DNA from 3 places in the Streptomyces sp. NPDC088762 genome. Region 3 is predicted to be linked to each of the others. Evidence: riboswitches for the same ligand, from Rfam matches in the RefSeq annotation. Region 3 holds a riboswitch; each other region holds the start of a gene.
What was found. Region 3 has a riboswitch for cobalamin ahead of ACIP5M_RS16285 (CoA-acylating methylmalonate-semialdehyde dehydrogenase). Riboswitches for the same ligand answer to the same signal wherever they lie in the genome.
Positions count from the first base shown of each region.

Region 1: another riboswitch for cobalamin. It lies ahead of ACIP5M_RS18985 (energy-coupling factor ABC transporter permease); the one in region 3 lies ahead of ACIP5M_RS16285 (CoA-acylating methylmalonate-semialdehyde dehydrogenase).
Region 2: another riboswitch for cobalamin. It lies ahead of ACIP5M_RS19530 (ribonucleoside-diphosphate reductase subunit alpha); the one in region 3 lies ahead of ACIP5M_RS16285 (CoA-acylating methylmalonate-semialdehyde dehydrogenase).

Region 1 is NZ_JBIVKT010000007.1:222,903-226,477, reverse strand. It holds gene ACIP5M_RS18995 (hypothetical protein) at 1-425, shown strand, start outside; gene ACIP5M_RS18990 (flavodoxin family protein) at 439-1,152, opposite strand; cobalamin riboswitch at 1,413-1,608, shown strand; gene ACIP5M_RS18985 (energy-coupling factor ABC transporter permease) at 1,637-2,332, shown strand; gene ACIP5M_RS18980 (energy-coupling factor ABC transporter substrate-binding protein) at 2,332-2,673, shown strand; gene cbiQ (cobalt ECF transporter T component CbiQ) at 2,677-3,426, shown strand; gene ACIP5M_RS18970 (energy-coupling factor ABC transporter ATP-binding protein) at 3,423-3,575, shown strand, end outside.
Region 2 is NZ_JBIVKT010000008.1:28,590-32,164, reverse strand. It holds gene ACIP5M_RS19530 (ribonucleoside-diphosphate reductase subunit alpha) at 1-1,927, opposite strand, end outside; cobalamin riboswitch at 2,069-2,203, opposite strand; gene ACIP5M_RS19525 (GNAT family N-acetyltransferase) at 2,244-2,756, opposite strand; gene ACIP5M_RS19520 (Uma2 family endonuclease) at 2,835-3,419, shown strand; gene ACIP5M_RS19515 (YbdD/YjiX family protein) at 3,471-3,575, opposite strand, start outside.
Region 3 is NZ_JBIVKT010000006.1:39,572-43,146, reverse strand. It holds gene ACIP5M_RS16285 (CoA-acylating methylmalonate-semialdehyde dehydrogenase) at 1-1,478, opposite strand, end outside; cobalamin riboswitch at 1,670-1,855, opposite strand; gene ACIP5M_RS16280 (cobalamin-binding protein) at 1,902-2,816, shown strand; gene ACIP5M_RS16275 (short-chain fatty acyl-CoA regulator family protein) at 2,820-3,575, opposite strand, start outside.

The DNA of each region.
Region 1 (3,575 bases), on a different contig from region 3:
CCGACAGCCGCGCCCGCACCACCCGGACCCCGCTCGTCGTCAATGCCCGCTGGGGCGGACACTGCACGTACGACCGGATCGTCATCGACCTGCGGGGACACGTTCCCCCGGTCACCGTCACCCCCGTCTCCCGGCTCGTCTACGACGGGTCCGGCAAGCCCGTCCCGCTCGCCGGGGCGTTCTTCCTGCAGATCCGCCTGCATCCCGCCGCCGCTCACGATGACGACGGCAGGAGCGTCTACCGCGGGCCGAAGCTCATCACGATCGATCTGCCCCGGCTCAAGGGTCTCGCCCTCACCGGCGACTTCGAGGGGTACGTCACCTTCGGCGCCGCCTTCGGGTCCAAGCCGGCCTTCAGCACCCACAAGCTGCACCACCCGGAGCGGTTCGTCCTGGACGTCGCGCACCGGAACGTCTGCTGCTGAGGGGCCGGACGGCTCAGCGGTGCTCGGGGTTGGGGAAGTCGAAACGGCAGCCGGCGTCCCACAGCGAGCGCTGGTTGCCGTGGGCCGGGATCCCGCCCGACCGCTTGAGGAGGGCGGCCAGGTGCATGAGGTTCCATGACATGAAGGTGGTGTTCCGGTTGGTGAAGTCGTTCTCGGGGCCGCCCGAGCCCGGGTCGAGGTAGGAGGGCCCGGGTCCGGCCTCGCCGATCCAGCCGGCGTCGGCCTGCGGCGGGATCGCGTAGCCGAGGTGCTGGAGGCTGTAGAGGACGTTCATGGCGCAGTGCTTGACGCCGTCCTCGTTGCCGGTGATCAGGGCGCCGCCGACGCGCCCGTAGTAGGCGTACTGGCCCTGCTCGTTCAGGAGCGAGGAGCAGGCGTAAAGCCGCTCGATGACCTGCTTCATCACGGAGCTGTTGTCGCCGAGCCAGATCGGGCCGCACAGCACGAGGATGTCGGCGTCCATGACCTGGCTGTAGAGGACGGGCCACTGGTCGCTCTCCCAGCCGTGCTCGGTCATGTCCGGCCAGACGCCCGTCGCGATGTCGTGGTCGACGGCGCGGATGAGCGAGGTCCGGACGCCGGCCGACTCCATGACCGCGCGGCTCCTGTCGATCAGCCCCTCGGTGTTGCTGGGCTCCGGCGAGCGCTTGAGCGTGCAGTTCACGTAGAGGGCGGTCAGGTCCGGGTACGAGTAGTCGGCAGCCACGCCCCCAGCCTGTGCGCGGCGGGGCCGCGCCGCCACCGGGCCGCGCCCGTACGGGTGCGCGTCTGCGGGCGCGCCCGTACGGAACAGCGCGGCGGTGCGCGACAGCCGGTTCCGGGCAGTCACGGACAGGGGGAACTCCCGCTCCGGAGGGGGCCGTTGGTGCCGAAGGCGGCACGGTGATTCCGCGGAGTGACCATTAAGTGGAATCCGGCCACCGTTCGGCGCGTTTGGGGCGGGTTGTTACCGGTCCGCGCGGCCGACTAGGGTCATCGGGCCTTGGTGTTCGGGAAACCGGTGGGAAACCGGTGCGGCCCTCGCCACTGTGATCGGGAAGTCCGGCTCCATTCTTGCGGGAAGCCACTGGGCCCGCGCGGGAGACCGCACGGCCCCGGGAAGGCGGAGTCCGGGCATCAAGACCCGTGAGCCAGGAGACCGGCCAGGGCGCGTCGTCCATCCACGAGGTGCTGGAGAGGTCTCCCCACTCATGCATATAGCCGAGGGCTTCCTGCCCCCCTTGCACGCGGTCGCCTGGGGCGCCGCGTCCGCTCCGTTCGTCGTCCACGGCGTGCGCGCCCTCACCCGCGAGGTGAAGGCCAATCCGGAGAGCACGCTGCTGCTCGGAGCGTCCGGGGCGTTCACTTTCGTACTGTCCGCGCTGAAGATCCCTTCCGTGACGGGCAGCTGTTCCCACCCCACCGGCACGGGGCTGGGGGCGATCCTCTTCCGGCCGCCGATCATGGCCGTCCTCGGCACCATCACCCTGCTCTTCCAGGCGCTGCTGCTGGCACACGGCGGGCTCACCACCCTGGGCGCCAACGTCTTCTCGATGGCGATCGCCGGCCCCTGGGCGGGCTACGGGATCTACCGGCTGCTGCGCAAGGCCGGTGTGCCGCTGCTGGTCACCGTGTTCTTCGGCGCCTTCTTCGCCGACCTGGTCACCTACTGCGTCACCTCCGTCCAGCTGGCGCTGGCCTTCCCCGACGCGGCCACCGGATTCACCGGCTCGCTCCTGAAGTTCGGCGAGATCTTCGCGCTCACCCAGATCCCGCTCGCGGTCAGCGAAGGCCTGCTGACCGTGCTCGTGATGCGGCTGCTGATGCAGTCGAGCAAGTCGGACCTGGTCCGGCTGGGCGTCGCCAAGCTCACCCCGGGTACGTCGAAGCAGGAGGCGACGGTCTGATGTCCAGGAACGCAAAGATCAACACCCTGCTGCTGCTCCTCGTCGCGGCGCTGGCCGTGCTCCCGCTCGCGCTGGGGCTGGGCGAGGGCAAGGAGGAGCCCTTCACCGGCGCCGACGGGCAGGCCGAATCGGCCATCACCGAGCTGAAGCCGGACTACGAGCCGTGGTTCTCGCCGCTGTACGAACCCCCCTCCGCGGAGATCGAGTCGGCGCTGTTCGCCCTCCAGGCGGCCCTGGGCGCGGGCGTGCTCGCGTACTACTTCGGCGTCCGCAGGGGCCGCCGCCAGGGCGCGGCGGCGGCAGCAGCGGCCGCCGCGGCGCCGTCCCCCGCGGAGTCGTAGGCGGTGCTGCCGATCGACGCGGCCGCCCACAGCAGCCGCTGGCGCCGCCGCCACCCGCTGGAGAAGGCCCTGCTGGGGATCGGGCTGACCGTCACCGCGGTGTGCCTGCCTCCGTGGCCGGGCGGGCCGCTGGTCGCCGCCGCCACCCTGGCCGTGCTCCTCGGGCCCGCCGGGGTGGCCGGGCGGCAGCTGTGGCGGGCCTTCCGGATCCCGCTCGGCTTCTGCTTCACCGGGGCGCTGCCGCTGCTGTTCGCGGTGGGCGGGCCCGACGGGTTCGTCGCACTGGCCCCCGACGGGCCCCGGCAGGCCGCGGAGCTGCTGCTGCGCACCTCGGCGGCCTCGCTGGGCGTGCTGCTGTTCGCCTTCACCACCCCCGTCTCGGACGTGCTGCCGCGGCTGGTCCGGGCGGGGGTGCCGGCCCCGGTGGTGGACGTGGCCCTGGTCATGTACCGGATCGGCTTCCTGCTGCTCGACTCCCTCGCCCGCGTACGCCAGGCGCAGGCGGCCCGCCTGGGCACCACCGGGCGGGCCGCGGCGTGGCGTTCGCTGGCCGGGCTCGCCGCGACCTCCTTCGTACGGGCCTTCGACCGCGCGGCCCGGCTCCAGACGGGCCTGGCCGGGCGCGGCTACGACGGCACGCTGCGGGTGCTCGTACCGGACGCGGCACTGTCCTGGCGGTTCCTGGCCACGTCCGGCGCGCTGCTGGCGGCCCTGGTGGCCGTGACCCTCGTACTGAAGGAGCTGTACCTGTGAGGCCGTTGGTGGAATTGGTGGGCGCGGGCTACGCGTACGAGGACGGGCCCGCCGTGCTGTCCGGGGTGGACTTCGGGATCGCCGAGGGCCGGGCGCTGGTCCTGCTGGGCCGCAACGGCAGCGGCAAGACCACGCTGATGCGGCTTCTG
Region 2 (3,575 bases), on a different contig from region 3:
CACCGCTCAGCGTCTCGCGCTTGAAGAGGTTGGAGACCTGCGGCTCGATGCACTCGTACACGCCCGCGATCGAGGCGATCGTCGCCGTCGGGGCGATGGCGAGGAGCAGCGAGTTGCGCATGCCGCTCTTCGCGACGCGGGCGCGCAGCGCCTCCCAGCGCTCGGGCCAGTTCAGCTCGACCTCGTAGTGGTCCGGGTGCAGGACACCGCGGGCGGTGCGGGTCTGCTCCCAGGCCGGCAGCGGGCCGCTGCGCTCGGCGAGGTCGCAGGAGGCCTCGTACGCGGCCAGCATGATGCGCTCGGAGAGCTTGGTGGACAGGGCCTTCGCCTCGGGGGAGTCGAAGGGCAGCTTCAGCTTGAAGAAGACGTCCTGGAGGCCCATGGCGCCCAGGCCCACCGGGCGCCAGCGGGCGTTGGAACGGCCCGCCTGCTCGGTCGGGTAGAAGTTGATGTCCACCACGCGGTCGAGGAAGGTGACGGCGGTGCGGACGGTCTCGTCGAGGCGCTCCCAGTCGATCTCGCCGTCCACGACGAAAGCGCCCAGGTTGACCGAACCGAGGTTGCAGACGGCCGTCTCGCCGTCGTTGGTGACCTCGATGATCTCGGTGCACAGGTTCGAGGAGTGCACGACCGTGCCCGGCTCGGCGGTCTGGTTCGCCGTGCGGTTGGAGGCGTCCTTGAAGGTCATCCAGCCCTGGCCGGTCTGCGCGAGGGTGCGCATCATCCGGCCGTACAGGTCGCGGGCGGGCATGGTCTTGCGGGCCAGGCCGTCCGCCTCGGCCTTGCGGTAGGCGGCGTCGAACGCGTCGCCCCACAGGTCCACCAGCTCGGGCACGTCGGCCGGGGAGAAGAGGGACCACTCGGCGTCGGCGTTCACGCGGCGCATGAACTCGTCCGGCACCCAGTGGGCGAGGTTCAGGTTGTGCGTACGGCGCTGGTCCTCACCGGTGTTGTCGCGGAGCTCCAGGAACTCCTCGATGTCCGCGTGCCAGGTCTCCAGGTAGACGGCGGCGGCGCCCTTGCGGCGGCCGCCCTGGTTCACGGCGGCGACGGAGGCGTCGAGGGTCTTCAGGAACGGGACGATGCCGTTGGAGTGGCCGTTGGTGCCGCGGATCAGCGAACCACGGGCGCGGATGCGGGAGTACGAGAGGCCGATGCCGCCCGCGTGCTTGGAGAGCCGGGCCACCTGGTGGTAGCGGTCGTAGATCGAGTCGAGCTCGTCCAGCGGGGAGTCCAGCAGGTAGCAGGAGGACATCTGCGGGTGCCGGGTGCCGGAGTTGAAGAGCGTGGGGGAGGACGGCAGGTAGTCGAGGCGGCTCATCAGCCGGTACAGCGAGGCCACTTCCTCGACGGCCCCGACGGACTCGTCCGCGGCGAGACCGCAGGCCACGCGCAGCATGAAGTACTGCGGGGTCTCGATGACCTGGCGGGTGATCGGGTGGCGCAGCAGGTAGCGGCTGTGCAGGGTGCGCAGGCCGAAGAAGCCGAAGCGGTCGTCGGCGCCCTCCGCGAGGGAGTGCTCCACCAGCGAGTCCAGGCGGCTCGCGTGGGCCCGTACGAACGCGGCCGTGCGGTCGGCGATGAGCCCCTCGCGGTGGCCGACCTCGACGGAGGCCGAGAAGGAGGTGGAGCCCTGGCCGGCGGCCTCGTCCCGCACGGCCAGCGTCAGCAGCCGGGCGGCGAGCCTGGAGTAGGCCGGGTCCTCGGAGATCAGACCGGCGGCGGCCTCCGTGGCCAGCCCGCGCAGCTCGGCCTCGTCGGCGGCGGAGCTGCGGCCGCGCAGCGCGGCGGCGGCGACCCGGCCGGGGTCGGTGTCGGGGAGGTCGGCCGTCAGCTCGGTGAGGGTACGCAGCAGCGTGGCCCCCGGGCCTTCGGTGGTGTCGCCAGAAGCGGACTCGGCGCGCGGTGCGGAAGGCGCGATGGTCACGGCGGGAGCTCTCCCTCGCTCGGCCCGGCCGTCGGCGGGCAGGGCGCGGGGAGGCGCATGCGGGCGTGCCGAAGGCGCGTACACCGCATGGCGTCCACCGGCCCAACCGCGAGGCCCGGACGTGTCGGCACCCGGTTCGGTCGAGCCGGGCGCGCTGTCGGCAGGTCTTCGGACTTGCGTGTGCACCCATGGGTGTACTTCATACCGTTGCGGGACAGTTCCGGATTCGCACCGGATTCCCCTGCGGCGACAGCAGCCATGAGCATACATGTGGGGGGCGGTTGACGCGCGACCCCCCACATGTTGTGTCGGCCCGCTACTGGTTCGGTACTCCCAGCTGCATCGCGTAGGTCAGCAACGGCACCGTGGGGACGGGCGACCAGTCCCGCTCGGGGGTCCGTGCGAAGCCCAGCCGTTCGTAGATCCGGTGCGCGGCGGGGCTCTGGGCCTGGGTGGAGAGCACCAGGCGGGTCACGCCCTCGATGGCCTGCGCCCGCTGGACGCAGGCCCGCACCAGGGCCTCGCCGACGCCCCGGCCGCGACCGGCACGTGCCACCGCAAGCATCCGGAATTCGGCCTCGCCGGGCCCGGCGATGTCGGCCATGCGGCTGCCGGGCGGGGCGAAGGTCACACCGCCCAGCAGTACGCCGTCCAGCGTGGCGACGAGCACCTCGGCGTCGGCGGCCCGGCCGGCGACGTCGCGCAGCGCCCGCTCGTAGGAGTCGTCCTCGTTGTGGTCCAGGAGCCCGTCGTCGAGGTAGGCCTGCGCGGTGATGTCGCCCAGCTCGGCGTAGTCGTCGGGTACGGCTGTTCTGATCACGATGTCCATGCGGCCGAGTGTGCCGGACGGGTGTCAGGGTCCGGCGCTACCGTCGGAGACAGCACCGTCGAAGAAGGTGAGCGAGGCATGACCGTGATGCCCTACCGGCCCCACATGTTGACCGAGGACTTCGAGGCCGTGGCGCGGATAGCGGCCCGCGAGCGGGAGGGGACGCGGCTTGAATTCATCGACGGGGTAATCAGGAGCAAGGCCATGCCGGACGGCGACCACCAGATGATCATCCAGTGGCTCACGCGGATCTGCATGCAGTACCGGCCGGAGCTCTGGTTGCACGGGGGGCAGGGGATCAAGGCCCAGGAGTACCGGGAAGGACGGGCCATTCCGGACGCGGTGCTGGCGCCTTCCAAGGCGTTCGCCGGCCAGGGAGACTGGGTGGACCCCGCCCCCATCCTCATGGCGGTCGAGGTGCCATCCTGGGACTCCGATACCCACCGGCGCGACCGCGTCGAGAAGCCCCGAGCCTACGCCGAGACCGGGATCCCGGTGTACCTGCTGATCGACCGGCACAAGTGCGAGGTCTCCGTCTACAGCGAACCGAACGGGCAGCGGTACCAACTGGTTCACACCGTGCCGTACGGCAAGGACGTCGAACTGCCCGACCTCGTCGGCATCACCCTCCAGACCGAAGTCCTCAAGGACTGGGTGCGCTGAACCCGAAGGCCCCGCCGCGTGCAGCGGCGGGGCCTTCGGTATGGATGGTGCTCAGCAGCAGCGGAAGCCCTCGCGGGGGTCCGCCTCGCGGGCGTCGGTGCGGGCCCGTTCGAACTCCCGGCGGCTCGGGACCTCCGCGTCCGGGTCGTGGGAACG
Region 3 (3,575 bases):
AAGCTCGCGCCTTCCTTGACCCCGGAGGGCCAGCGCGAGGTGACGGTCTTGGTACGGGTGTAGAAGCGGATCGAGTCCGGGCCGTGCTGGTTGAGGTCGCCGAAGCCGGAGCGCTTCCAGCCGCCGAACGTGTGGTAGGCGACGGGGACCGGGATGGGGACGTTGACGCCGACCATGCCGGTGTTGACGCGGCGGGTGAACTCGCGGGCGGTGTCCCCGTCCCGGGTGAAGATCGCCACGCCGTTGCCGTACGGGTGCTCACTGGGAAGGCGCAGCGCGTCTTCGAAGTCGGCGGCCCGTACGACGGTCAGCACCGGGCCGAAGATCTCCTCGCGGTAGACGCGCATCTGCGGCGTCACCCGGTCGAAGAGGGTGGCCCCCGCGAAGTAGCCGTTCTCGTGGCCGGGGAGGGTGAACCCGCGTCCGTCCACGACGAGTTCGGCGCCCTCGTTCACGCCGATGTCCACGTAGCGGCGCACCCGGTCCAGGGCGTCGCGGCTGACCAGTGGACCGAAGTCGGCCTCGGGGTCGTCGGAGCGGCCGATCTTCAGGGTGGAGATCCGGTCCTTCAGGGCGGCGACCAGGCGGTCGGCGGTCTCCTCTCCGACGGGCACGGCGACGGAGATCGCCATGCAGCGCTCGCCGGCCGAGCCGTAGCCGGCGCCGATGAGGGCGTCGACGGCCTGGTCGAGGTCGGCGTCGGGCATCACGATCATGTGGTTCTTGGCGCCGCCGAAGCACTGGGCGCGCTTGCCGTGGGCGGCGGCGGTGGCGTAGATGTGCGCGGCGATCGGGGTGGAGCCGACGAAGCCGAGGGCCTGGACGCGGGGGTCTTCGAGGAGGGTGTCGACGGCTTCCTTGCCGCCGTTGACGACGTTCAGGACGCCGGGCGGCAGGCCGGCCTCCAAGAACAGCTCCGCGAGCCGCAGCGGTACGGACGGATCGCGCTCGGACGGCTTGAGGATGAACGCGTTTCCGCAGGCGAGAGCGGGTGCCGCCTGCCAGAGCGGGATCATCGCGGGGAAGTTGAACGGGGTGATGCCGGCGACGACGCCGAGCGGGCTGCGCAGTGAGTGGACGTCGATGCCGGTGCCCGCGTTGTCGGTGAACTCGCCCTTGAGGAGGTGCGGGATCCCGGCGGCGAACTCGACTACCTCCAAGCCGCGTTGCAGGTCGCCGTGGGCGTCGGCGATCGTCTTGCCGTGCTCGGCCGACAGCATCCGGGCTAGATCGTCACGCTCGCCCTCGACGAGCTGGAGGAAGCGCAGCAGGACGCGCGCCCGGCGCTGCGGGTTCCACTGGCCCCAATCGGCCTGCGCCTCCTCGGCGTTGGCGATGGCCGCCTCGGTGTCGGCGCGCCCGGCCAGGGGCACGCGCGCCTGAACGGTGCCGGTGTTCGGGTCGTACACGTCGGCGAACAGCCCGGACGTGCCGGTGGTGTGCTTTCCGCCGATGAAATGGGTGAGTTCACGGACCATGGGTGCCTGCTCTCGTCAGGTTGGATCCGGGGATGGCACGGCAGACCGGCGGACGGCACCCGGATGGGGGTGCGCCGCTGCGGAAAGCCGTGAGAACTACGAGCGCACGAAAGTGGTGTGCGTACGCTCCGCCGGATCACCAGGGTCGTGGGTACAAACCGGTGCCATGCGTGTCTGCTCCATCCTCGTGGACAACACGGAACATCCGCGGCCGGTATCCTGACTCCCGGATCCCCGCGCGCCGCCCGCCTTCCCGACAGAGCTCGTCAGTGGCGTGTGGATGGCAGCACACTCCCCGGTCACAGTGGCGGGACCGTGCCGGACTCACACCGGCTTCCCTGCACCGCGGACCTTGTGCCACGAACATATAGTTGGACGTCCTAGTAAGTCCAGAGCCTCCGGCCGCGCGCCTACAGTCGGAGCATGCGCATCGTCTCCCTGCTCCCTGCGGCCACCGACATCGTGGCGGACCTCGGACTCGCCGCCGACCTGGTCGGACGCACCCATGAATGCGACTGGCCGCCCGCAGCGGTCGCCTCCGTACCCGTCGTCACCCGCGCCGAATTCGACGCGGACGCACTCAGCAGCCGGGAGATCTCCGAGGCCGTCGGCGGTGCCGCGCACTCCGGCTCCTCGCTCTACACCCTGGACACCGAAGCCCTCGCCGCGCTCGCACCGGAGGTACTGCTCACCCAGGACCTCTGCCAGGTCTGCGCGGTCTCCTACGAGAGCGTCACCCGGGCCGTACGCGTCATGGACGCCGGACCCCGCGTCCTGAGCATGGAACCGAAGACCCTCGACGACGTGCTGGACTGCCTGGTCACCGTGGGCGACCTGCTGGGGGTACGGGAGCGGGCCGAGCAGCGCCGAACGGAGCTGCGCGGCCGGCTCTCCGAGGTGCGGCGCCGTACGGAGGGCCGGCCGAAGCCCCGGGTGGTGGCCATCGAGTGGCTCGACCCGTTGTGGCCCGCCGGCCACTGGGTACCCGAGCAGATCGCCGTGGCGGGTGGCGAGCCGCTGCTGGCCGAGGCGGGTGAGCACACGAAACCGATGACGTGGGAGTCGGTACGTGAGGCGCGCCCGGATGTGGTCCTCGTGCTGCCGTGCGGCTTCCCGCCCGAGCGGACCCTGACGGAACTCGACCTGCTCACCTCACTGCCCGGCTGGGACGAGCTGCCTGCCGTACGGGCTGGGGAGGTATGGGTCCTGGACGGACCCGCGTACTTCAACCGGCCGGGCCCCCGCGTGGTCCGCGGCGCCGAGGTGCTCGCGCACGTGCTTCACGGAGTGCCGGCGGGTGACCCGGTGACCGAGGCGGAGGCGCGCCGGCTGGGGTGAGTCTCACCCCTGGGGGTGGGCGACCGGGTAGGGGATGAAGGTGCTGCTGTTCTCGTCGACCGCGAGCGGGCGGCCGAGCGGCGGGACGGCGCGTTGCGGGCAGTCGAGGCGTTCGCAGAGGCGGCAGCCCATGCCGATGGGGGTGGCGGCGGAGGCGTTGTCGAGGTCGAGGCCGTCGGAGTAGACGAGCCGGGACGCGTGGCGGATCTCGCAGCCGAGGCCGATGGCGAAGGTTTTGCCGGGCTCGCCCCAGCCGCCGCGGTGGCGGGTGACGGCCCGGGCGGTCCACAAGTACCGCTGCCCGTCGGGCATGGCAGCGACCTGGACGTGGATGCGGCCGGGCGCGGCGAAGGCCTCGTACACGTTCCACAGCGGGCAGGTGCCGCCGGCCCGGGAGAAGTGGAATCCCGTGGCGGACTGCCGCTTGGACATGTTCCCTGCCCGATCGACGCGGACGAAGGAGAACGGAACGCCGCGCAGCCTGGGCCGCTGGAGGGTGCTCAGGCGGTGGCAGACGGTCTCGTAGCCGATGCCGAAGTGGTCGGTGAGGCGTTCGATGTCGTAGCGGTACTCCTCGGCGGCGGTGTGGAAGGTCCGGTACGGGAGGATCAGCGCGGCGGCGAAGTAGTTGGCGATGCCGATGCGGGCCAGCCCGTGGGCTGGGGAGCCGGAGGGGAAGTCCTCGGCGGCCAACTGGTCCAGCTCGTCCCCGTGTTCCAGGAGGGCCAGTTGGGTGGCCATCCGGAACGCCTGCTGGCC